DNA from 3 places in the Photorhabdus sp. RM323S genome. Region 1 is predicted to be linked to each of the others. Evidence: predicted binding sites of a transcription regulator. Region 1 holds the regulator's gene; each other region holds the start of a gene.
The links. Region 1 encodes PurR, which represses purine synthesis genes. Its sites were predicted from a motif close to CANGCAAACGTTTGCNTG; they were not measured.
Positions count from the first base shown of each region.

Region 2: a site for PurR is predicted at 7,078-7,095, ahead of guaB (IMP dehydrogenase). Genes of this name have one in related genera too.
Region 3: a site for PurR is predicted at 4,159-4,176, ahead of gcvT (glycine cleavage system aminomethyltransferase GcvT). Genes of this name have one in related genera too.

Region 1 is NZ_JBHFKZ010000048.1:28,626-36,560, forward strand. It holds gene ACGF7G_RS17135 (Grx4 family monothiol glutaredoxin) at 1-231, opposite strand, end outside; partial or broken gene ACGF7G_RS17140 (hypothetical protein) at 382-504, shown strand; gene purR (HTH-type transcriptional repressor PurR) at 999-2,024, shown strand; gene punR (DNA-binding transcriptional activator PunR) at 2,031-2,939, opposite strand; gene punC (purine nucleoside transporter PunC) at 3,086-4,285, shown strand; gene cfa (cyclopropane fatty acyl phospholipid synthase) at 4,556-5,707, shown strand; gene ACGF7G_RS17165 (leucyl aminopeptidase) at 5,760-6,737, opposite strand; gene ACGF7G_RS17170 (riboflavin synthase subunit alpha) at 7,165-7,821, opposite strand.
Region 2 is NZ_JBHFKZ010000006.1:49,247-57,181, forward strand. It holds gene ACGF7G_RS04630 (PTS mannose transporter subunit IID) at 1-82, shown strand, start outside; gene ACGF7G_RS04635 (DUF986 family protein) at 146-604, shown strand; gene mntP (manganese efflux pump MntP) at 970-1,551, shown strand; gene rlmA (23S rRNA (guanine(745)-N(1))-methyltransferase) at 1,609-2,427, opposite strand; gene ACGF7G_RS04650 (hypothetical protein) at 2,768-2,950, shown strand; gene ACGF7G_RS04655 (DUF2335 domain-containing protein) at 2,919-3,311, shown strand; gene guaA (glutamine-hydrolyzing GMP synthase) at 3,891-5,468, opposite strand; gene guaB (IMP dehydrogenase) at 5,548-7,014, opposite strand; gene xseA (exodeoxyribonuclease VII large subunit) at 7,187-7,935, shown strand, end outside.
Region 3 is NZ_JBHFKZ010000015.1:80,791-88,725, reverse strand. It holds gene gcvP (aminomethyl-transferring glycine dehydrogenase) at 1-2,382, opposite strand, end outside; gene gcvH (glycine cleavage system protein GcvH) at 2,469-2,861, opposite strand; gene gcvT (glycine cleavage system aminomethyltransferase GcvT) at 2,973-4,067, opposite strand; gene ubiI (FAD-dependent 2-octaprenylphenol hydroxylase) at 4,426-5,658, opposite strand; gene ubiH (2-octaprenyl-6-methoxyphenyl hydroxylase) at 5,697-6,875, opposite strand; gene pepP (Xaa-Pro aminopeptidase) at 6,884-7,935, opposite strand, start outside.

The sequences.
Region 1 (7,935 bases):
ACCCTCGACCCAAAGCTGAGGAAAAGTTGGCCAATTAGCATATTTTGGCAATTCTGCACGAATATCTGGATTTTGCAAAATATCTACATAAGCAAAACGTTCACCACATGCAGATAAAGCCTGAACAGCCTGTGCAGAAAAGCCACAATTTGGTAATTTAGGGGAGCCTTTCATATACAGCAGAATCGGGTTCTCTTTAATTTGGCGCTCAATCTTATCAATAGTCGTCATTTTTATTTCCTTTAAACCAACAGTATGTTGATAACCAACATCGTCACAATCTTGGCCGAGAATACCATTTTCTTTCACCAATATGCATCCTGATATTTTTTTATCCTGGAACGGATGGTTTCTTTTTGACTGTTATTTATCGTAGAAGTTATTAAGATAACTAGCAAAAATAGCCACACTAAAGATGCATTAGAACCACATATCTCCGCCGAAACACTGGAATACCGCTATGGCAAACACCATAACACTTCTGCTGTAAACCTGAATAACCTGGGTTAATCACCATCAGTTTGCCTGATGACTATCCGAACTAACATTAAAAGGGCAGATAAGCCATTGACGCTGTCTGCCCGCTAACCTTTCAATATAAAAACCCAATTTTTACATCACCTAATCAATTCAAAACATCAGGCAAAGATCAAGCAAACAGCGGCAAAAATGGCAATCATCACCAACGTGCTCACCGCAGTAAATAAGCCAAGCTTCAAATCGGTATCCATCGCTCCCCCTCAGAGTAGAAGTCTATAACCACAAATACCATTCAGTTAACATAGTTAATTATCCTTACATTAAGGAAAAAACATAAAATAGTGACTACCCTGCATTTTATACCATTGATTATTGCTTTCACTTTTGAGCCAGATCAGACAAAATTCAGGATTTATCGCTAATTTATTGCCAGCGGATACCCTAATGTATAAAGATACTGGCAAACGATTAACAAAGAGTTTTAAATTTAGACCAAAAGGTCAGGAGTCTTTCATCTCATGGCAACGATCAAAGATGTGGCTAAGAACGCTGGCGTTTCAACCACTACTGTATCCCATGTTATTAATAAAACCCGTTTCGTCGCCGAAGATACCAAGGCTGCCGTTTGGGCTGCTATCAAAGAGCTGAGTTATTCACCCAGTGCCGTTGCCCGCAGTCTGAAAGTTAACCATACAAAATCGATCGGATTACTGGCCACGTCCAGCGAAGCTCCCTATTTTGCTGAAGTTATTGAATCCGTTGAAAACAGTTGTTATAGCAAAGGCTATACGCTAATTTTGTGTAACTCACACAATAACATTGATAAACAGAAAGCCTATCTGGCCATGTTGGCACAAAAACGGGTGGATGGATTGCTGGTGATGTGTTCAGAATACCCGGAACAGTTATTAGGAATGTTGGAAGATTATCGCAATATTCCCATGGTCGTCATGGATTGGGGACAAGCCAGAGGTGATTTCATTGATACTATTATTGATAACGCATTCCACGGCGGTTATCTGGCTGGTCGCTATCTTATTGAGCGTGGTCATCGTGATATTGGTGCGATCCCTGGTCCCCTGGCACGAAACACCGGTGGTGGCCGTCATCAGGGGTTCTTGAAAGCATTAAAAGAAGCCAGCATTCCAATCAGAGAAGAGTGGATTGTTCAGGGGGATTTTGAACCAGAATCGGGCTACAAAGCCATGCATCAAATTCTAAATCAAAAACAGCGTCCGACGGCGGTCTTCTGTGGTGGTGATGTTATGGCAATGGGGGCTATTTGTGCTGCTGATGAATTAGGATTACGCATCCCACAGGATATTTCTGTGATCGGTTACGATAATATACGCAACGCCCGTTATTTCTCTCCGGCATTGACAACTATCCATCAGCCAAAAGAACGTCTGGGACAAATGGCGTTTTCTATGTTGCTAGACAGAATAGTCAGTAAACGTGAAGATGCTCAAACTATTGAAGTACATCCACGTTTGGTTGAACGGCGTTCTGTCACCGATGGCCCATTTATCGACTATCGCCGTTAATCCTCCCTATTCATCCTGAAGCCATTCAGCATTAAGAGTTTCACTATCGCCGAGATAGCCAAGAAGCCAACTTAATGCCGGAGAATGGCTATTTTGCACCCATGTTAAACAACATGGGCTATCAGGCAAAGGCTGCTCTAATGCCAATGCTTCCAGTTTCTTCTGCCGGATCAGCGGCATTGCCCTATGCTTAGGCACCATCCCCACACATAACCCCTCATTCAGACAAGCCAGACCAGATTCCCAATCAGGGACCACCAGCCTGCGCTGATTATCCAAAGTCCAAGTGTCACGCTTCGGTAAATTGCGGGATGTATCTTCAAGACACAAACTTGAATAAGGTCGCATTTGATCATCAGTCAGTAGACCGGTCAGTTGAGTCAGAGCATGACCGGTGCTGACGACACACAGCCAAGACATAAATCCCATATCCCGAAAATTGAACCTTTCCCCTACCGGAGCGACACGGGTAGCACCAATTGCAACATCAACCCGACCATCCACCAGCGCGTCCCATACACCATTAAAGACTTCCTGATGAATAAACAGCTCTATATCAGGAAAATGGTGATAAAAATCAAGAATAAGTTGACGACTGCGTTCTGGTTTAACAACCCGGTCAATAGCAATGCTGAATTGTCCTCTCCAGCCATTTGCAACCTGCTGGCACTGATGACGAGTGTCATTCATTTTTTTGATAACAATGCGGGCCTCTTTGATAAAAATAGTGCCTGACTCTGTCAATTCCACATCCCGATGACGACGTTCAAACAACGGGACGGCAAGCCACTCCTCCAGTTGTCTTACGGTATAACTGATTGCCGAGGGGACACGGTGAAGTTCCGATGCAGCGGCACTAAAACTTCCCGTTCTGACAACTGCATCCACAACTTCAAGTGAATATTCTGACCACATAATTTTACCTTTCAGTTTTTTTCACAGCATTATCCAAATATTACCGTTTCACAAGTAAAAATCACGACATATAGAATATACACAAATTTTCTTATCTACCTACACAGCAAGTTGTTTCAATCATGACATCCAAAGAGAGTAATCAAATGAAAAACTCAAGTCAGTTCATGTTCTACCTTGCAGGCTTGAGTATGCTGGGTTATCTGGCTATTGATATGTATCTGCCAGCATTCGGTTCTATGCAACAAGAATTGGGCACATCGGCGGGAGCAATTAGTGCCAGTCTAAGTATCTTTCTTGCAGGTTTTGCCTTTGCTCAACTTTTGTGGGGACCTCTTTCAGATCGCTTTGGCAGAAAGCCTATTATCATCGCTGGGTTATCAATGTTTTCTGTTAGCTGTCTGGGTATGCTTTGGATAACAGATGCCACACAACTTTTAGTTTTGCGTTTTATCCAAGCCATAGGTGTTTGTTCAGCTGCGGTTTCATGGCAAGCATTAGTTATTGATCGTTATGACGCCAACCAGACTAAACGCGTTTTTGCCACACTCATGCCCCTGGTCGCACTTTCCCCTGCCCTGGCGCCTTTGATGGGTGCCTGGCTGTTACAACATGGCGGCTGGCGTATCATTTTCCTGGTATTACTGGCAATTACGTTATTACTGCTGCTGCCTACTCTGTTCCTGCAAGAAAACCGCAAAAAAAACAGTGAGACTGAAACGCAGAAAAGCCATGTATCTTTCCTTACGATACTAAAATCGCCGATGTTTAGTGGCAACGTCCTGATATTTGCATCATGTAGCGCTGGTTTTTTCGCCTGGCTAACAGGTTCACCTTTTATTCTCGCTAATATGGGCTATAGCCCAAACGATATCGGTTTGAGTTATGTACCACAAACATTAGCCTTTATGGCCGGTGGTTATGGATGCCGCAGTATTTTGACCAAAATAAGAAGTCAAATTGTTTTCCCTTATCTGTTGGTTGGCTATGCTGTCAGCATGATTGTGCTATATTTAATCGCAAAATTCAGCGAGCCGACCATGTTGACGATTCTGGTCCCTTTCTGCTTTATGGCCGCGATGAATGGTGCTTCATATCCCATTGCAGTCGCTAATGCTTTATCCACTTATCCACAAGACAGTGGAAAAGCAGCTGCATTGCAAAACACCCTCCAATTAGGGCTCTGTTTTATTGCCAGCCTGATTGTTTCAGCATTTATTAACAATCCGCTTATATCGACAACTACTGTCATGGCTTCTACCGTTATTCTGATGGCACTAGGATATTTTATACAGTGGAAAAAAAAAGCTGATCGCTGTATTCAAGCTGTTGAAAAACATTCCTGATATTAATCAAATCGTTACTTCAATAAAGACTGTTAATTATCAATTCATGACAGTCTTTATTTATTAATTGATGAAACAATTTTCCGCTTTTATACTCGTATAAGTTCCTTATTCTAAATAACCTGAATTTGAGGTTTTTAGGAGCAATAATTCCCATATTAAACTTATGGATTAGTGATTTTTAGGATTTCTCGCTTTTGCATTTTGCACTCTGCTTTGTTAGCTAAAACGAGATCCTCAATATTCCATCGCCCTAACATTGGAGAGTATATGAGTTCATCGCACATTGAAAACCAAAAAACCGTCACTAATTCCTGGCAGCGAATTGCCAATGAAATGCTACAAGAAGCAGGGGTTCAAATTAATGGTCACAATCCCTATGATATCCAAGTAAAAAACCCTGATTTCTATAAACGAGTTTTACAACAGGGTTCAATGGGATTAGGTGAAAGTTATATGGATGGCTGGTGGGATTGTGAACGGTTAGATATTTTCTTTTATCGCGTTTTACGTGCTGGATTAGAAAATAAAATTCCCAGTAGTTTCAAAGATACACTGAAAATCGCAATAACCCGCTTACGTAATTTACAAACACCAAAACGGTCATGGATTGTCGGTCATAAACATTATGATTTAGGCAATGATCTTTTTACCCGTATGCTTGACCCTCATATGCAATATTCCTGCGGATACTGGAAACAAGCTGAAACATTGGAACAGGCTCAACTTGATAAATTGAAGCTCGTCTGCGAGAAATTAGAACTCTCTCCCGGTATGACCTTGTTGGATATTGGGTGTGGTTGGGGAGGGTTATCACTTTATGCTGCGAAAAACTATGGTGTTTCCATAACCGGTGTAACCGTTTCAGCTGAACAACAGAAATATGCACAGCAACAATGTGAAAATCTGGACGTAAACATTATTCTGAAAGATTATCGGGATTTACATAAGCAATTTGATAGGATTGTTTCTGTTGGTATGTTTGAACACGTCGGCCCGAAGAATTATTCAACTTACTTCAACGTTGTTCAAAGAAACCTAAAACCTGATGGTTTATTCCTGCTGCACACCATTGGCTCCAACAAAAGTAAAGTCAGCGCTGACCCGTGGATCAGCAAATATATTTTTCCCAATGGCTGCGTACCTTCTATTGAGCAAATAGCACACACCAGCAAAAAACGTTTTGTTATGGAAGATTGGCATAATTTTGGTGCAGATTATGATCGCACACTGATGGCCTGGCATGAAAGATTTATTGCCTGTTGGCCGGAGATACAAAATAGCTATAGTCCAACATTTAAACGTATGTTTAGCTATTACCTGAACGCCTGTGCAGGTGCATTTCGTGCGCGCGATATTCAATTATGGCAAATCATGTTCAGCCCAAAAGGTATTGAAGGCGGGTTACGGGTAGCCCGGTGATTAATCCAAAGCTACAGTGGGAACCCACTGTGGCTTATAGATGTATTTTTCACTAACGAAAATAACCAACATAGCCATTATCAAAAAAGGTCGTTTGATCAAATGCTATTTTTCCACCAGAAAATATCAAATCTAAATGATGGCTTCCCTTTACACCACCTCCTAAGCCAAGATGTAAACCAGGATGGCGTTCTTCAAAACCCGCATTTCTGCCGTAAAGCGCTTTCACTCCCGTGTTGGTGCCAATACCAAACTCTTCAACAACTCGATTTCCGTGATTATGGTTTAGATATAAATTAAAGTCTCTATTAAATTCTGCATTGTCACAATCAAACCCAATGATTTCACCCTCTTTTATATTTATCGTCATCATATCATTGACAACCCCATATTTTATGGCAAATGGCGCAGTACTCAAAAAAGTGCCACTAAAACTAACACTACCGTTAAGATTCTTTATATGGCTCGCAATTTCCCCAGGAATAACATCAAGATTTCCATTACCATCAATGGACGTCCACTTATGGTCTTTCTCCAAATAACCTATAATTGAGTTTCCTTGATTATCTGTATATTGAATCTTCTGTGATTGACTTGATAGTTCAATCAGCTTTTTGTTCCTTTCTGTTATTGATGTTTGTGGTTCACTGAATGCCTCAATAAAATGAGGGCCATAATCTTTAAACAGTACTGATTTCTTCCACGATTCAGTAATAAATTTTCTTATTTTGATTAAATATTCTGGCCCTTGTGGAGATGCATTCTTTAATGTTGATGATGCATAAAGAAAGATAAATAAATCACAATCGGATATTTTTTGTTTTATATCGTCTACTGATGTTTCTTCTAAAGAAACGAAATCAGATTTTACATTAAAATTCTTTTTATACCCATGCATCTTTTGTGCAATTTCGCTATGCTCAGTATCAGATCCAATCAATATCTTTATACATTCACCCTTTTTTACTTTATCCGAAATTGCAGGGTGATATGATAAACAGCGATACATATTTTCAAAACTTTTATCCATGAGGGCAATCCTATTTATTTTTAAGTAAGGGGAAGCCCCCTTACTTCAATTATAGAGAACCGCTAAAGGCTCTATTATAGGAACCATTAAGGCCAAAGTGCTGTACCGAAAGGTACAATAGCTTGTGCATTCATCATTTCAACAGCATCATCATGTGTAGGTTCTTCAAGCCATTCATCTAATTCAATCGCGTTTTCCATTAAAGTCGTCTCTAAGAATATAATTGTAAGGTTAACCTGCACTTTACGACAAAGCGCATTAACACAATAATAACAACACAAACTATATTAAGTAACATAATACACAGAATACTGAGATGCAAATCACAAAAGGATCACTAATAGGCTCAACGAGCCTTGTTGGAATACAGGCTCATTTTGTTCGGAAGCGACAAGCCAAGTCTTCCTGTCGCTTGTTAATTTATTGATTATTCGCCAATAACAGTGGCTGGTTGCTGAGAGATAACGCGTTCCCGTTCTTTCTGAGCAAGAACGCGTTCCACTGTATCGACAAGCGCCTGAGTCTGTGAGTCAATCTCAATGTTCACTTTATGACCAAGACGTTTTTTACCTAATGTTGTACGCTCCAGTGTTTCAGGGATAAGGTGGACACAAAAACGATTATTCACGACATCACCAATCGTCAGGCTAATCCCATCGATGCCGATAAATCCTTTATGCAGGATATATTTCATCAATTGCTTATCGTGGATCCTGAACCAGATTTGATGATTATTTTCTGAAGTGAAAATTTTAGCGATCTCGGCAACAGTGATGATATGACCGGACATCAAATGTCCACCAATTTCATCACCAAATTTAGCGGCCCGCTCCAGGTTCACATCATCCCCTACCTGTAAATCACCAAGATTGGTCAAGCGCAGCGTCTCTTTCATTAAATCGAAACTGACCTCATCGCCTTCTATTTTGGTTACCGTCAGACAACAACCGTTATTAGCAACCGATGCGCCTGTTTCAATACCTCGCAATAATTCAGCCGGGAATTTAACGACATGAGTCCGAAAATTATTTTTCTCATCAATAGCAACTAATGGCGCTTTTCCCTGAACGATACCCGTGAACATAAAAGAACCTCTTGATGACCATATAAAATTATTAGTGAGTTTATATCAAGTTGTCACTTATAAATACCACCTGAGCGTTTGAATATAAATTCAGCATTATTGTTGGCTAATATA
Region 2 (7,935 bases), on a different contig from region 1:
TAAAGTGAATGCCTTGTGGATTATTATTGGCTTCTTCATTCTGGGGATTATTGGTGCCAGATTTGGTTTCCTCGGTCTATAGTTAATCATTCGGGGAGGGAAAATTCCTCCCCGCATTTTTTTACAGCAACACAGGGATTAAAGAATGAGCCTTAATGATATGGTATTAGTTGGTTTAATCGTATTAATGCTGGCTTTCGCTGTCTATGATGAATTTGTGGTTAATCTGCTGAAAGGGAAAACTGATTTACAAATAAAGCTAAAAAGAAAGCACAAAATTGATGCTCTCATCTTTATTATCCTGATACTTATTGTTGTTTATAATAACATCACTGCTTATGGCAGCCGTTTAACCACATATTTATTGTTATTTACTATCCTAGTGACTATTTATATTGCTTATATACGCTCCCCTAAATTGTCATTTAAAAATAACGGTTTTTTCTATGCAAACACATTTATTTCCTATGATCGGATAAAAACCATAAATTTATCTGAGGATGGCATCTTGCTTATTGGCTTGGAAAATAAGAAATTATATCTCTCAGTAAGCCAGCTTGATGATTTAGAAAAGATTTATAAATTTCTTATCGAAAGAAAATAGATAAACATTAATAATATATAAAAAAATAATAAACAGTCAGCCTAGTGCTGACTTTTATTTTTACCTCATTTTCACTCCACAATAGATAATGATAACTATTATCGGCATCACACCTCAATCCTAAAAACAATATTATTTTCCCTTTTTGAATTATTATGCTATCTTTTAAAAAGTCATGGGGAGTAGCCTGTTTCAGAGAAATAGCTTAGTCAATTTTTCTGAAAAGCTCGTATCAACACGCTCGTTTGAAAGTAAAACGTGGTGCGGGCAGCCTTATTTCGGTTGGCAAGACCATAGCATATAACACCATCATTGGTTGGGGATGGATTATATGTATATGGAAACGCCCAACCGAGGTTATTTTAATGAATATATACGCAACCCTTATCTTAGCTTTAGCACTTTCAATGGATGCCTTTGCTGCGGCAATTTGTAAAGGGGCCACACTACATAAACCCCATTTTCGTGAAGCAATCCGTACTGGTTTGATATTTGGTTTGGCAGAAGCCAGTACCCCACTGATTGGCTGGTCTATAGGGCTTTATACCAGCCAATATATTATGGAGTGGGATCACTGGATCGCTTTTACTCTGTTATTTATTCTGGGCGGTAGAATGATGACAGAGAGTTTTAAAGTGAATCAGGAAAAGAAATGCGAATCGCCCTGTCGCCACAACTCAATGGTACTAATAACAACAGCCATTGCTACCAGCCTGGATGCAATGGCAATCGGTATCGGGCTCGCTTTTCTTCAGGTCAATATCGTACATACTGCTATAGCTATCGGTATGATGACAATGATTATGGCAACATTGGGGATGTTAATTGGCCGCTATATTGGTCCACTGCTGGGCAAACGTGCTGAGTTTATTGGTGGGATGATTCTGATTGCGATTGGTTTCAATATTTTATTTGAGCATCTCGAATTATTTATGTATGCGAAATAACTCCTTCAGCCCAAAATATTAACCTTTCAAGAATTGTATTTTGGGCTGAAATTCTGATTACCTAATGCGTTGATAAACCCGCAATATAAAATCAGCTTCGCATTCAAACAACGCCTTATCTGCCAGTTCTTTTTTTACCTCTTCCGTTGCCCGCCAGGCAAATGGCGTCATCTGTAATAAATGACACGCTTGTATTCCATCTAATTTCATTGGATAAGATAATGACTCATCTGTTATCAATTCAAACCCTGCCAATTGTTCTGCCTTCAATGGATGAAGATGAACATTTTGATAAATCAACGCTTTAATCTGATAAAGATGGCGAGGGCCAGGAGCAACTGTCAGAATAATTCCTTGTGGCTTAATTACCCTTGCCAACTCTTCTGCTTTGCAAGGTGCATAAATTCGTAACACCCCAGCAAGAGACTCATCAGCAAATGGCAAACGATGGCTTGACGCAACACAAAAGCGGACAGAAGGATAGCGTTTAGCACCATAACGCACTGCGATCTTGGCGACATCTAACCCATAGATATTAAGATTACGCCCCTTGCTTAACTGCTCTTCAACCGCAGCGGTGTAATAACCTTCACCGCATCCTATATCCAGCAAACTATCTGCATTTTCTGGCAAATACTTTTCCAGCAGTTCTGAAACCCGTTGTTGTAATGGCTGATAATATCCTGAATCCAAAAATGCCCTTCTTGACTGCATCATCTCCGGGCTGTCTCCGGGCTCTTTGGACCTTTTATACTGAACGGGCATCAGATTGACATACCCTTCTTTAGCACAATCAAACTGATGATTATTTTCACAGCGCCATTGCTGCCGGGTTAGCAATAAAGGTTGATGACATAAGGGGCATTGATAAGACATATGATTCCCAAAAAATAAGTAAAAACCAGCGGGTACTATAGCATATTCTGATACTTTTCATCGTAAATCATACTACTTAATAGCTTTATATAAGCGATTAATCATTATTTTAAATGAAATCACATTCCACTATTTTCAGAATTATCTTTGAGCCAGCTCGCAATATTTTTGTGGAATAAATATATTTATCAGGTATTATTTCACAATCAAAAACAAAGAAAACATCAAGTATTAATAAGCTATTTAACTAACAGAAACAACTAATAATGCAGGTAATAGAATGAACATTTTCATACAATATTTTAATAAATTAAGATCTATTTCACCAAGATTCGATATTATGCCGAATACAAACTATCTTGATCTTATTCCATCAAAGAGTGATGTTGAGACTTTATCTGATGATCTGGATAAAGTCCGTGCGGATTTTGCTGCTGTACTAAAGCAATTCAATGATGAAATTATATTATCTACAGGGAAAGAGACGATATATGAAAGAAATAATAAACAGAAAACACCCTGAAATCGTTAAACCATCAAATTCAGATGATAATAATTCATTATATGATCAGCTTCCTGAGTCAGAAATATTAACTACTTATGAGCAATATACAAAGGGAGCGGCTGACAGATTTTTGATCCTTATTGAACAACAACAAAAGCACAGACATGAAATGGAAAAAGTTGCCTTAGAACAAACGATAAGAAAAAGCATAAGGGGACAAAATTGTGGGCTATTACTGACTCTTATCTCTCTCTTTGTTGCTTTAATATTAGGTCTAAATGAACATAATTGGTTAGCAGGCATTATCGGAAGCGGTACTGTAACAACGATTTTGATTATTTATGTTTTGAACAGAAATCCACAATCGTATATAAGATAAATCAATATAGGCTAGGGTGAAAAGACTAATCTTTATATCGTCATAGGTCTTTACTCTGCCTAATATTTATAGGTAAAAATAAAATAGCCACAAATATATTGCTGGTAATTATATATTGTTTAATTATTAAAACACATCACCATAATAAAGAGCCTTTTTCAATTACCTTAATGTCTATTGGAATTTTAATTTATGAAGATCGATATAATACTCTCACAATGAATATTTTTCATCAACTTCACTATGACATTAACAAAAGAATAACTATCCCATGCTCCACTCTGTTGGGGCATTTCACTTATATCCCTCTTCACGCCTGAATCTCAATGACTACAACACAAATACACCACAAGACCCATAGACCTTGCTAAACTTCTGAACATGAATTCGACTAACTGCTACTCCAGACAAAGAATCTTCAACAACATTTAACTTAAATTCTCATGAGCATTTACCCATAAAAAACTGCACCCTCAGTGGTTGGTTTAATATCCAACTTTTAGGTGCAGTTCTAAGTTAGTAACTAAAATAGTTACTGGTTTTTCTAATCATTATCAATAATAGGAAACGATTATGTCATTATTCCCACTCAATCGTTGCAGGCGGTTTACCGCTGACATCATACACAACTCTTGAAATTCCATTGACTTCATTGATGATCCGGTTAGAAACTCGTCCAAGGAAATCATAAGGCAAATGCGCCCAATGTGCGGTCATGAAATCGACTGTTTCTACTGCACGTAAAGAGACAACCCAGTCATATTTACGGCCATCCCCCATAACACCCACAGAACGAACAGGCAGGAATACCGTAAATGCTTGGCTTACTTTATTGTACAAATTAGCTTTGTGCAGTTCTTCAATAAAGATAGCATCCGCACGACGCAGCAGATCACAGTACTCTTTCTTCACTTCACCCAAGACACGAACACCCAGACCAGGACCTGGGAATGGATGACGGTTTAGCATGTCATAAGGCAATCCCAGTTCCAGGCCAATCTTGCGAACTTCATCTTTGAACAACTCTTTCAGCGGTTCCACCAGACCCAGTTTCATCTCTTCCGGCAAACCACCTACGTTATGGTGAGATTTGATGACGTGTGCTTTACCTGTCGCAGAGGCCGCTGATTCAATCACATCCGGGTAAATAGTGCCTTGCGCCAACCATTTAACCTGAGTCTGTTTACTTGCCTCTTGATCAAACACTTCAATAAACACGCGGCCAATGGTTTTGCGTTTTTCTTCCGGATCATTAATGCCAGCCAATGCAGTAAGGAAGCGATCTTCTGCGGGAACATGGACGATATTCAGCCCAAATTTACCGGCAAACATTTCCATTACCTGGTCGGCTTCATTCAAACGCAGTAAACCGTTATCGACAAATACACAGGTCAGACGTTTGCCAATTGCGCGATGCAGTAATAACGCGGTGACAGAGGAATCAACCCCACCGGACAACCCCAAAATAACGTGATCGTCACCGATCTGTCCACGCAGACGTACAACCGCATCTTCAATAATAGAAGCCGGAGTCCACAGAGCTTCACATTGGCAAATATCCAATACAAAACGTTCCAGTATGTGTTGTCCTTGATGGGTATGGGTGACTTCCGGATGAAACTGTACACCATAAAAACGTTTTTCTTCATTCGCGATAATGGCAAACGGGCAGGTATCAGTGCTGGCAATAGTGATAAAATCCGCAGGGATCGCAGTGACTTTATCACCATGACTCATCCATACATCCAACAACGGTTTACTCTGCTCATTTAATGAATCGTGAATATCACGAAACAACGCACTTTCCGCTTTGATTTCAACCTGAGCATAACCAAATTCACGTTCAGTAGAACTTTCTACTTTACCACCGCATTGCATCGACATAGTTTGCATACCGTAGCAGACACCCAGTACAGGAATATCGGCGTTAAAAACGTACTCTGGTGCACGTGGACTCCCCTGCTCTGTAGTACTCTCCGGTCCACCGGAAAGAATAATACCGCTTGGGTTGAATTCACGGATTTGTTCTTCCGTTACATCCCATGCCCAAAGTTCACAGTAAACTCCGATTTCACGGATACGGCGAGCAATCAACTGAGTATATTGCGAACCAAAATCAAGGATAAGAATACGGTGCTGATGGATATTTGTTGTCATGTGCGGCGAATTCCAAAAAAACAAGTAAATAAAAACATAGGAGATAGGTGGCTCCTACAGGAGCCACAATAAATATGAATTACAGACCTAACCGGTAGTTTGGAGACTCTTTGGTAATGGTGACATCGTGAACGTGGCTTTCCTGAATACCCGCACCACTAATGCGAACAAATTCAGCTTTGGTTCTCAGTTCATCAATAGTTGCGCAGCCAGTCAGCCCCATACAGGAACGCAGGCCTCCCATTTGCTGATGGATAATGTTTTTCAGCAACCCCTTATAGGCAACACGACCTTCAATGCCTTCCGGTACCAGTTTGTCTGCGGCATTGTCAGTTTGGAAATAGCGATCGGAAGAGCCTTTAGACATCGCCCCCAGAGAGCCCATTCCACGATAAGATTTAAATGAACGCCCCTGAAACAACTCAATTTCGCCTGGAGATTCTTCCGTGCCTGCCAACATGGAACCGACCATGACACAGGAGGCCCCGGCGGCAATTGCTTTGGCAATATCACCGGAGAAACGAATACCACCATCAGCAATAACCGGGATCCCTGAGCCTTCCAGCGCTTCAACCGCATCAGAGATAGCGGTAATTTGTGGCACACCAACACCTGTCACAATACGGGTAGTACAGATAGAACCAGGGCCAATACCGACTTTAACCGCATTAACCCCAGCCGCTACCAACGCTTTTGCACCTTCTCCCGTCGCCACGTTACCGCCAATAATCTGTAGATTCGGGTATTTAGCGCGGGTTTCACGAATACGCTGTAATACACCTTCAGAATGACCGTGTGATGAATCAATCAGCAGAACATCAATACCGGCGGCAACCAACGCATCAACACGCTCTTCATTACCGGCACCCGCGCCAACCGCGGCCCCAACACGTAAACGTCCATGCTTATCCTTACAGGCATTGGGCTTACGTTCCGCTTTCTGGAAATCCTTAACCGTGATCATGCCAAGCAGATGAAAGTCTTCATCAACCACCAGCGCTTTTTCAACCCGTTTTTCGTGCATTTTATGCAACACAACATCACGGGCTTCACCTTCTTTTACCGTTACCAGACGCTCTTTAGGTGTCATTACCGCAGTAACCGGCTGATCCAGATCGGTCACGAAACGTACGTCACGACCCGTAATAATACCAACCAACTCATTTCCTTCGGTAACAACAGGATAACCAGCAAAACCATTACGCTCTGTCAGTGCCTGAACTTCACGCAGCGTTGTTTTAGGGGCCACCGTGACGGGATTTGTCACAACACCACTCTCATGTTTTTTCACCCGGCTCACTTCTTCTGCCTGACGCTCAATAGACATATTTTTATGGATGAAACCAATTCCACCTTCCTGAGCCAGCGCGATAGCCAAGCCGGATTCCGTTACAGTATCCATTGCCGCAGACAACATGGGAACATTCAGGCGAATAGTGGAAGTCAGTTGAGTAGACAGGTCCGCAGTGTTAGGCAGAACAGAAGAGTGGGCAGGAATTAACAGAACATCGTCAAAGGTTAAAGCTTCTTTTTTAATTCGTAACATAAGCAATATCTCACCAGGCTGCGGACAATTTAAGGAATAAAATATTGCTGCGGCATTATACAGAACGTAATCGGTTGCCTCCAGTATTTTATTAAAAAATTTCTTGCTTACTTCATAACGAACGTTAGTATCGGTGAATTAAGCCCTTGTTTTGGAATTTGATCTGGCTCACATGTCACTACCTTCTAATACTGGAATTTTTTCTGTCAGCCGCCTCAATCAGACGGTCCGTCAACTGCTCGAAATGGAAATGGGCAGAATTTGGTTGAGCGCTGAAATATCGAATTTTTCTCAACCCGCCTCCGGCCACTGGTATTTTACCCTGAAAGATGAACGCGCTCAGGTGCGGGCCGCAATGTTTCGCAGTAGTAATCAACGGGTGACATTCAAGCCACAAAATGGCCAGCAGGTTTTGGTCCGCGCGGCAATTACGCTTTATGAACCCAAAGGGGACTATCAGCTTATTATTGAAAATATGCAACCCGCCGGTGATGGCCTGTTACAGCAACAGTTTGAATTATTGAAACAGAAACTCAATGACGAAGGGTTATTTGATCAGCGTCATAAGAAACCCCTTCCCTCTCCTGCTCAACAGCTTGGGGTGATTACATCAGCCAGTGGTGCCGCCCTGCATGATATTTTGAATATTTTGCAGCGCCGTGATCCATCATTGCCAATCGTCATTTATCCAACAGCCGTCCAAGGGACAGAAGCGCCGTTACAGATTATTCAGGCAATTGAATTAGCAAATGCAAGGCAGGAATGTGATGTATTGATCGTCGGACGCGGTGGTGGCTCGTTGGAAGATTTATGGAGCTTCAATGATGAACGTGTCGCCAGAGCGATTTTTCACAGTGATATTCCGATAGTCAGTGCAGTAGGCCATGAAACGGATGTCACCATTGCTGATTTCGTGGCAGA
Region 3 (7,935 bases), on a different contig from region 1:
GCGGGCAGCAATATAGTTGGCATTCAAAATCGCCACCTGACTTGCCTGTTTCAGCCCTTGCGAGCCCATCATTCGGATGTACATCCAGCTAATAGGCAGAATGGAGGCGCTGCCAAATGGAGCAGCAGAGACCGCTCTCTGTTCAGTAAGACCATCCATTTGGACCACAGAGTGTCCCGGCAAGAATGGCGCTAAGTGCGCTTTTACGCCAATCGGCCCCATACCTGGGCCGCCACCGCCATGTGGGATACAAAATGTTTTGTGCAGGTTGAGGTGTGAAACATCAGCGCCGATAAAACCTGGCGCAGTGATGCCAACCTGTGCGTTCATATTCGCACCGTCAAGGTAAACCTGACCACCATACTGGTGAATGATGTCACATACCTGGCGGATAGTTTCTTCATATACGCCGTGTGTTGATGGGTAGGTCACCATGATGCAGGAAAGCTCATTACCGGATTTTTCTGCTTTTTCGCGCAGGTCCGCCAGATCAATGTTGCCCTCTTTATCACAACTTACCACCACAACGGTCATACCCGCCATATGAGCCGAAGCCGGGTTGGTGCCATGAGCAGAACTTGGGATCAAACAGATATGACGATCCCCTTCTCCACGGCTTTCGTGGTAACGGCGAATAGCAAGCAGACCCGCATATTCGCCCTGTGCGCCGGAGTTTGGCTGCATACAAACGGCATCATAACCTGTTAATTGAACCAGCCAGTGAGATAACTGGCTGATCATCTGCTGATAACCCTGCGCCTGCTCTGGCGGACAGAATGGATGCAGCTGATTAAATTCAGGCCAGGAGATCGGTAACATTTCTGCCGCAGCATTGAGTTTCATAGTGCAAGAACCCAGCGGGATCATGGCCTGATTCAGTGCCAGATCTTTGCGCTCAAGGCGGTGCATATAGCGCATCATATCTGTTTCGCTGTGATAGCGGTTGAAATTCGGATGCTGGAGGATGTCATCATTACGCAGCATTGATGCAGGAATGGAATGGCTTTCCGCTATTACATTCTCATCTAGTGCCTCAACATCCAGCTTGCTATCTGTGCCTGTCAGTACTGAGAACAATTTGACCAAATCATCTCGGCGGGTGGTTTCATTTAATGTGATACCCACAGCGCCGTGAATATCGGTGCGCAAGTTGATTTCCGCTTGGTCTGCCCGTGCCAGTACCGCAGCTTTATCGGCAACTTCAACGGTTAGGGTGTCAAACCAGGTTTTGTAGCGCAGAGTAAATCCTGCTTGCTGTAACCCGGCGGCCAGAATGTCAGTCAGACGATGAATGCGGCCAGCAATGCGTTTCAGTCCTTTCGAACCATGATAGACCGCATACATCCCCGCGATATTTGCCAACAACACCTGCGAGGTACAGATGTTGGAGTTCGCTTTCTCACGACGAATGTGCTGCTCACGGGTCTGCATTGCCATGCGCAGAGCGGTATTACCCGCCGCATCACGGGAAACGCCGATAATACGTCCCGGCATAGAACGTTTGAATTCATCACGGCAGGCAAAAAATGCTGCATGGGGGCCACCATAGCCCATCGGTACACCAAAGCGTTGAGCGGAACCAAACACCACATCCGCCCCTTGTTTACCCGGTGCAGCCAGCAGCACTAGCGCCATCAAATCAGCAGCAACGCTGGTAATGATTTTGCGTTGTTTCAGTTGTGCGATCAGGTCGGTGTAATCATGAATTTCACCTTTTGTCCCCACCTGTTGTAACAACACACCAAATACGCCTTCCAACTCCAGGACTTTTTCGGCTTTATCCACAATCACATCAAAACCAAAGGTTTCAGCGCGGGTACGGACAACATCTAATGTTTGAGGGTGTATATCATCAGCAACAAAGAAACGATCAGCGTTTTTCAGTTTGCTGGCGCGTTTTGCCATTGCCATTGATTCAGCCGCCGCAGTGGCTTCATCCAGCAAAGATGCGGAGGCAAGATCCAAACCCGTCAGATCGATTGTCAGTTGCTGGAAATTCAGCAGTGATTCAAGACGCCCTTGAGAAACCTCCGGCTGATAAGGTGTATAAGCGGTATACCAACCAGGGTTTTCTAATAAATTGCGTAAAATAACCGGTGGCAGGACAGAAGGCACATAACCCATACCAATATAGGATTGGTAACGCTTATTTTGGCTGGCAATGGCTTTCAGTTCAGCCAGTGCTTGCTGTTCAGTTGCACCACCGCCCACATCGGGTGGCTCTAGTAACGCGATATCGCGGGGAACAATTTTCTGTGTTAATTCATTGAGGGAACTTGCCCCCACTGTCGCCAGCATCTCTTTCTGCTGTTCGATGGAAGAGCCAATATGACGGCGGATAAACTCGCCCCGGTTTTCGAGTTGGCTTAATGTTTGGGTCATTTGTTACTGATTCCTGAAGCTGGCCAGAAATGGCATACAAATAAAAACGCCCTGCTCACGATGTGAAACAGGGCGACGGTAGGCTATTATTCTTCTTCGTCCAGAAGTGCCTGATATCCTGCGGCATCCAGCAGATTTGCAAATTCACTCTCATCAGAGGCTTTAATACGGAACAGCCAACCCTTATTATAAGAGTCGCCATTAACTAATTCAGGCGCTTCACCCAGCGCTTCATTAACGGCAATCACTTCACCACTCAGTGGTGCGTAAATATCAGAAGCGGCTTTGACTGATTCAACAACGGCACATTCATCACCAAAATTAAATTCATTACCTACTTCTGGTAAATCAACAAAAACCATGTCGCCTAGCAGTTCCTGCGCATGTTCGGTAATACCTACAGTGTATTCACCATTGCCTTCTGCGCGAACCCACTCATGTGATTCAGCATATTTTAACTCTGCGGGTACATTACTCATTACCATTGTCTCCTTCAATCTTAGAACTTATCTCACCTCATTAGGCTATTTTGTTTTTGCACCAATCATGCCTAATGGGATAGGGTACTATTTAATCATTAAGTTATTAGACTATACGAGAGGTTTACCCGCCCGTACAAAATTGGGTTTGACTACCTGAACCGGCATCTCACGATTGCGGATCTGTACAATTGCCTGTTCACCAATCCCTTGTGGTACACGGGCAAGGGCAATACTGAATCCTAATGTTGGGGAGAATGTACCGCTGGTAATAACGCCAGTGTGTAAGGTGCCCGCTTCATCAGTAAAATTGACCGCTAAACCACCACGTAATACACCTTTTTCTCTCATCACTAGGCCAACCAACTGTTCAGTGCCATCTTCACGCTGTTTTTCCAGCGCTTCACGGCCGATAAACCGGCGATCTTCTGGTTTCCAGGCGATTGTCCAGCCCATATTGGCTGCCAGTGGAGAAATGGTTTCATCCATTTCCTGTCCATAGAGGTTCATACCCGCTTCAAGCCGTAACGTATCACGGGCACCTAACCCAGCGGGTTTAACACCGACACTCAGCAATTTTTGCCAGAAATCTGCTGACTGTGCTTTTGGCATCGCCACTTCATAGCCCGCTTCGCCGGTATAACCCGTTGTTGCGATAAACAGATCACCAGCCTGAACACCAAAGAAGGGTTTCATTCCGGCAATAGCCTGTTTTTGTTGATCATTTAGTAGAGATTCTACTTTTGCTTGAGCTTTAGGCCCCTGAATAGCAATCAATGCCAGATCATCACGTACCTGAATATCAACCGGGTAATTGGCAGCATGTTCATTGATCCAAGCCAGATCTTTCTCACGGGTCGCAGAATTGACCACCATCCGATAAAAATCATTGCTAAAGTAATAAACAATCAGGTCATCAATGACACCGCCAGAGGCATTCAGCATCCCGGTGTATAAGGCTTTGCCCTTTTCTGCCAGTTTAGCAATGTCATTTGCCAGCAAATAACGCAGGAAATCACGGCAGCCAGTACCATGCAGATCCACAATCGTCATGTGGGAAACATCAAACATGCCAGCATCAGTACGGACAGTGTGATGCTCATCCATTTGTGAACCGTAATGCAAAGGCATCATCCAGCCGTGAAAATCTACCATGCGTGCACCGCAGGCCAGATGCTGGTCATACAATGGAGTGTGTTTTGCCATTATTTCCCTCTTTTCATTTCCTACATGAAAACATACCGCGTATTAACCGACAGCTACTGTGAATCATGAACAAAAAGCGGCTAAAAAACGCGACGCAAACGATGTCTTTACATAAAAGTTATCACTGAAAACAAAAATGAACCATAAGTAAAAATAGGGTCCAATTCAGTAACAATAAAAAAACATGCTATGAGTATGCAGAATTTTTAACTATTAAAATGAGCCATAATACTCAAAATTAACAATTAACTTTAGAAAACACACATTTTCCATTAAGAGTTGACTGAAATATGAATAAAATCACCTATCCATATTTCAGTCATGCATGAGAAAAAATAATCGATAAGAAGAGGCTAAATTAGATTTTTTCAGCTGAACAGGATGGCGAAGAGAGCCAGCCCGGTAAGTCATTCAACCCCATTGCCTGACGAAGTAATGGCGGTTTAATTCCGGGTAAATTGTCTGCCAGTGATAACCCAACATCCCGCAAAAATTTTTTCACTGGATTATTGCCATCGAACAACTGACGAAACCCTTGCATTCCAGCCAACATGATAGCAGCACTGTGTTTACGGCGGCGTTCATAACGACGTAAATAAAAGTGCTGACCAATATCTTTTCCCTGGCAATGCAGACGACGCAATTCACCTATGAGTTCAGCCACATCCATAAAGCCCAGATTCACGCCCTGCCCTGCCAATGGATGAATGGTATGAGCAGCGTCTCCCACTAAGGCCAGACGATGAGCGGCAAAGTGACGGGCATAACGGCCGGTCAGTGGAATTGTCTGGCGTTCACTGATCAGCTCACACTGACCAAGACGCATATCAAAATCCACCGCCAGTTGCTGGTTGAAAAGCGTGTTATCCAGTTGTTTGTACTGATCTGCCGCTTCACCCGGCAGTGACCAGACGATAGAACATAAATGTGGATCAGCTAGAGGCAGAAACGCCAGAATGCCATCTCCATAAAAGACCTGACGGGCAACGCTGCCATGAGGCTCTTCAGTACGAATAGTCGCCACCAACGCATGATGTTCATAATCCCAGAATGTCAGGGGGATATCCGCATGCTGACGTAACCATGAATGAGCACCATCAGCACCAACCACTAAACAGGCTGTTAACATGCGGCCATCGGATAATGTCATAAAAGCTTCATTTTCTCCCCAGGCAATCTGTTGTAAAGCCGCAGGCGTTAGCAGGGTCACGTCCGACAGGCTTTCCGCTTTTTTCCATAACATCTCACGGATAACCCGATTTTCAATGATATGACCAAGATATTCCAGGCCATATTCAGCCGCGTTGAACCGAATGCGGCCAAAGCTATCCCGGTCCCAAACTTCTATTCCCTGATAAGGGCTGGTACGCACACCCAGAATCTGTTGCCACACGCCAAGATGCTGCAACAGGCGTTCACTGGCAGCATTAATTGCAGAAACCCGCAAAGCATACTCTTCTCTGGTATAAACCGATTGAGCCGGCGGATAGCTTTCTACCACCGCCACCCGTAAACCACTGCCCTGTAAGCCACAGGCAAGTGCCAGACCCACCATACCGCCACCAGCGATAACCACATCAAATGATTGCATAATATAACGTCCTCTTATTTTGTCTGCTTTATCTGCGGTTATCTTTGGACGACCCAGCCCAGAGTCTGACGGGCCAGCATATCCCGCACAGGAGAGAATTTTTCCATCGTCATCAAGCCAAGGTTGCGCCCAACTCTTAATGGAAAATAATGATTGGCAAATATCCGTATCAATCCATCAGTAATACCAATGGTATTTTCCCGATCTAACACCCGTTGTTGCTGATAATGAGTCAAAACCGGGTAAGCACCAATATCTTGACCAGCCGCAAAAGCCTCAGAAACAATCTGGGCCAGTGTCATCACATCCCGCATACCAAGATTAAAACCTTGACCGGCAATCGGATGTAATGTTTGTGCAGCATTACCCACCAGCGCCAATCGGTGGCTGATTTGTTGATTTGCAGTGGATAGTGTGAGTGGATAACTGTGGCACCAGCCAGTTTCCAACATTTTGCCCAGTCGCCAGCCAAATGCCTTCTGTAACTGTTTCAGAAACTGCTCATTATTCCAGCCAGCTATTTCCTTTCGCCGATCCAACTGATGGCACCATACTAATGAGCTTCGCCCCTCAGTCATTGGCAGCAAAGCCAGTGGGCCATATTCTGTGAAACGTTCAAATGCCCTGCCCTGTGGATGCTCTGACGTCAGCACATTAGTAATCACGGCAATCTGTTCATAAGGGTGCTGCTGCCACTGAATATTACAGGCTTGACCAATCGCGGAATGGCTGCCATCTGCGGCGACCAGCAATTCACCTTGCAGTTGATCGCCACTGTCTAAGGTAACGGTCACTGATGATGTCGTTCTTTCAACGGTCAGAACTTTGGATGGACAATATAATGTCACGCCGGGAGCATTTTTCAGTAAGCCGAACAAACACTTGCCTGCATCATACAGTTCGACAACATTACCTAAAGCCGGAATGTTATATTCTTTCGCATAAAGGTTCACAAACCCTGCATGACCACGGTCACTAACATGAACGTGAGTTATTGGTATCACATAATCTTCTAAAGCAGACCAAACCCCGATCTGTTGTAAACGCTGACAAGTACCGTAAGCCAGCGCTATCGCTCTGGCATCAAAGCCGGGGTGCTTCTGCTCCGGCTCTGCTGCTTCAATCAGGGAAACATGAATCCGCCCCTTGCTCAGGGAAGATATTGCCAGCGCAAGTGTCGCGCCAGTCATGCCCCCTCCAACGATAATCACGTTCATATCTTAACTTAACCCTGTTTTGCTTGCGCCATCAGAGCTTCAATCTCATCAGCTTCTTTAATCACACTGGCTGTCAGGTTTTCGTTACCGGTTTCAGTGATCAAAATGTCATCTTCAATACGGATACCAATACCACGATATTCCAGCGCTACATCGGCATCCGGTGCAATATAAAGCCCGGGTTCAACCGTTAATATCATTCCCGGCTCCAGAATACGGTCACGTTCTGCGCCATAGTGCCCAACATCATGCACATCCAGACCCAACCAATGACTGAGGCCATGCATAAAGAACTGGCGATAGGCTTTGGTTTCGATTAAATGTTCAACTTCACCGTGCATAATGCCTAGTTTCACCAGCTCTTCCACCATAATCCGCACAACATGTTCTGTTACTTTGTTGATGCTGGTACCCGGCTTATACAACTCCAATGAAACCTTCAACGTTTTCAGTACGATATCGTAAATTTCACGCTGGGCACGGGTGAACTTGCCATTCACCGGGAAAGTACGGGTGATATCTCCGGCATAACCCAGATATTCACAACCTGCATCAATCAATACCAGGTCACCCTCTTTCATCCTGCTTTCGTTCTCGGTGTAGTGCAGAATACAGCCGTTTTCACCACTCCCGATAATCGTGTTGTAAGAAGGGTAACGCGCACCCTGATAGGTAAATTCGTGATGAATTTCAGCTTCCAGTTGATATTCAAACATGCCTGGACGGCAAGTTTTCATCGCACGAGTATGTGCCTGTGCGCTGATTTCACCTGCCCGGCGTATAATTTCAATTTCTGCCTTGGATTTGAATAACCGCATTTCATGTACCCAAGGACGCCAGTCAGTTATCGTTAAAGGGGCTGAAAGATTACGGCGACCACCTTTTCTCAGTGTCTCCAGCGCCTGGAAGACAATGTCATCCGCATAGGCAAATTCACCCTGTGCGTGATAAACGACATCCAGACCATTTAACAGCTGATAAAGCTCTTCTTGGATATCATCAAAAGGCAAAGCCCGGTCAATACCCAGTTTTTTTGGTGCCGCTTCTTGCCCAAGACGGC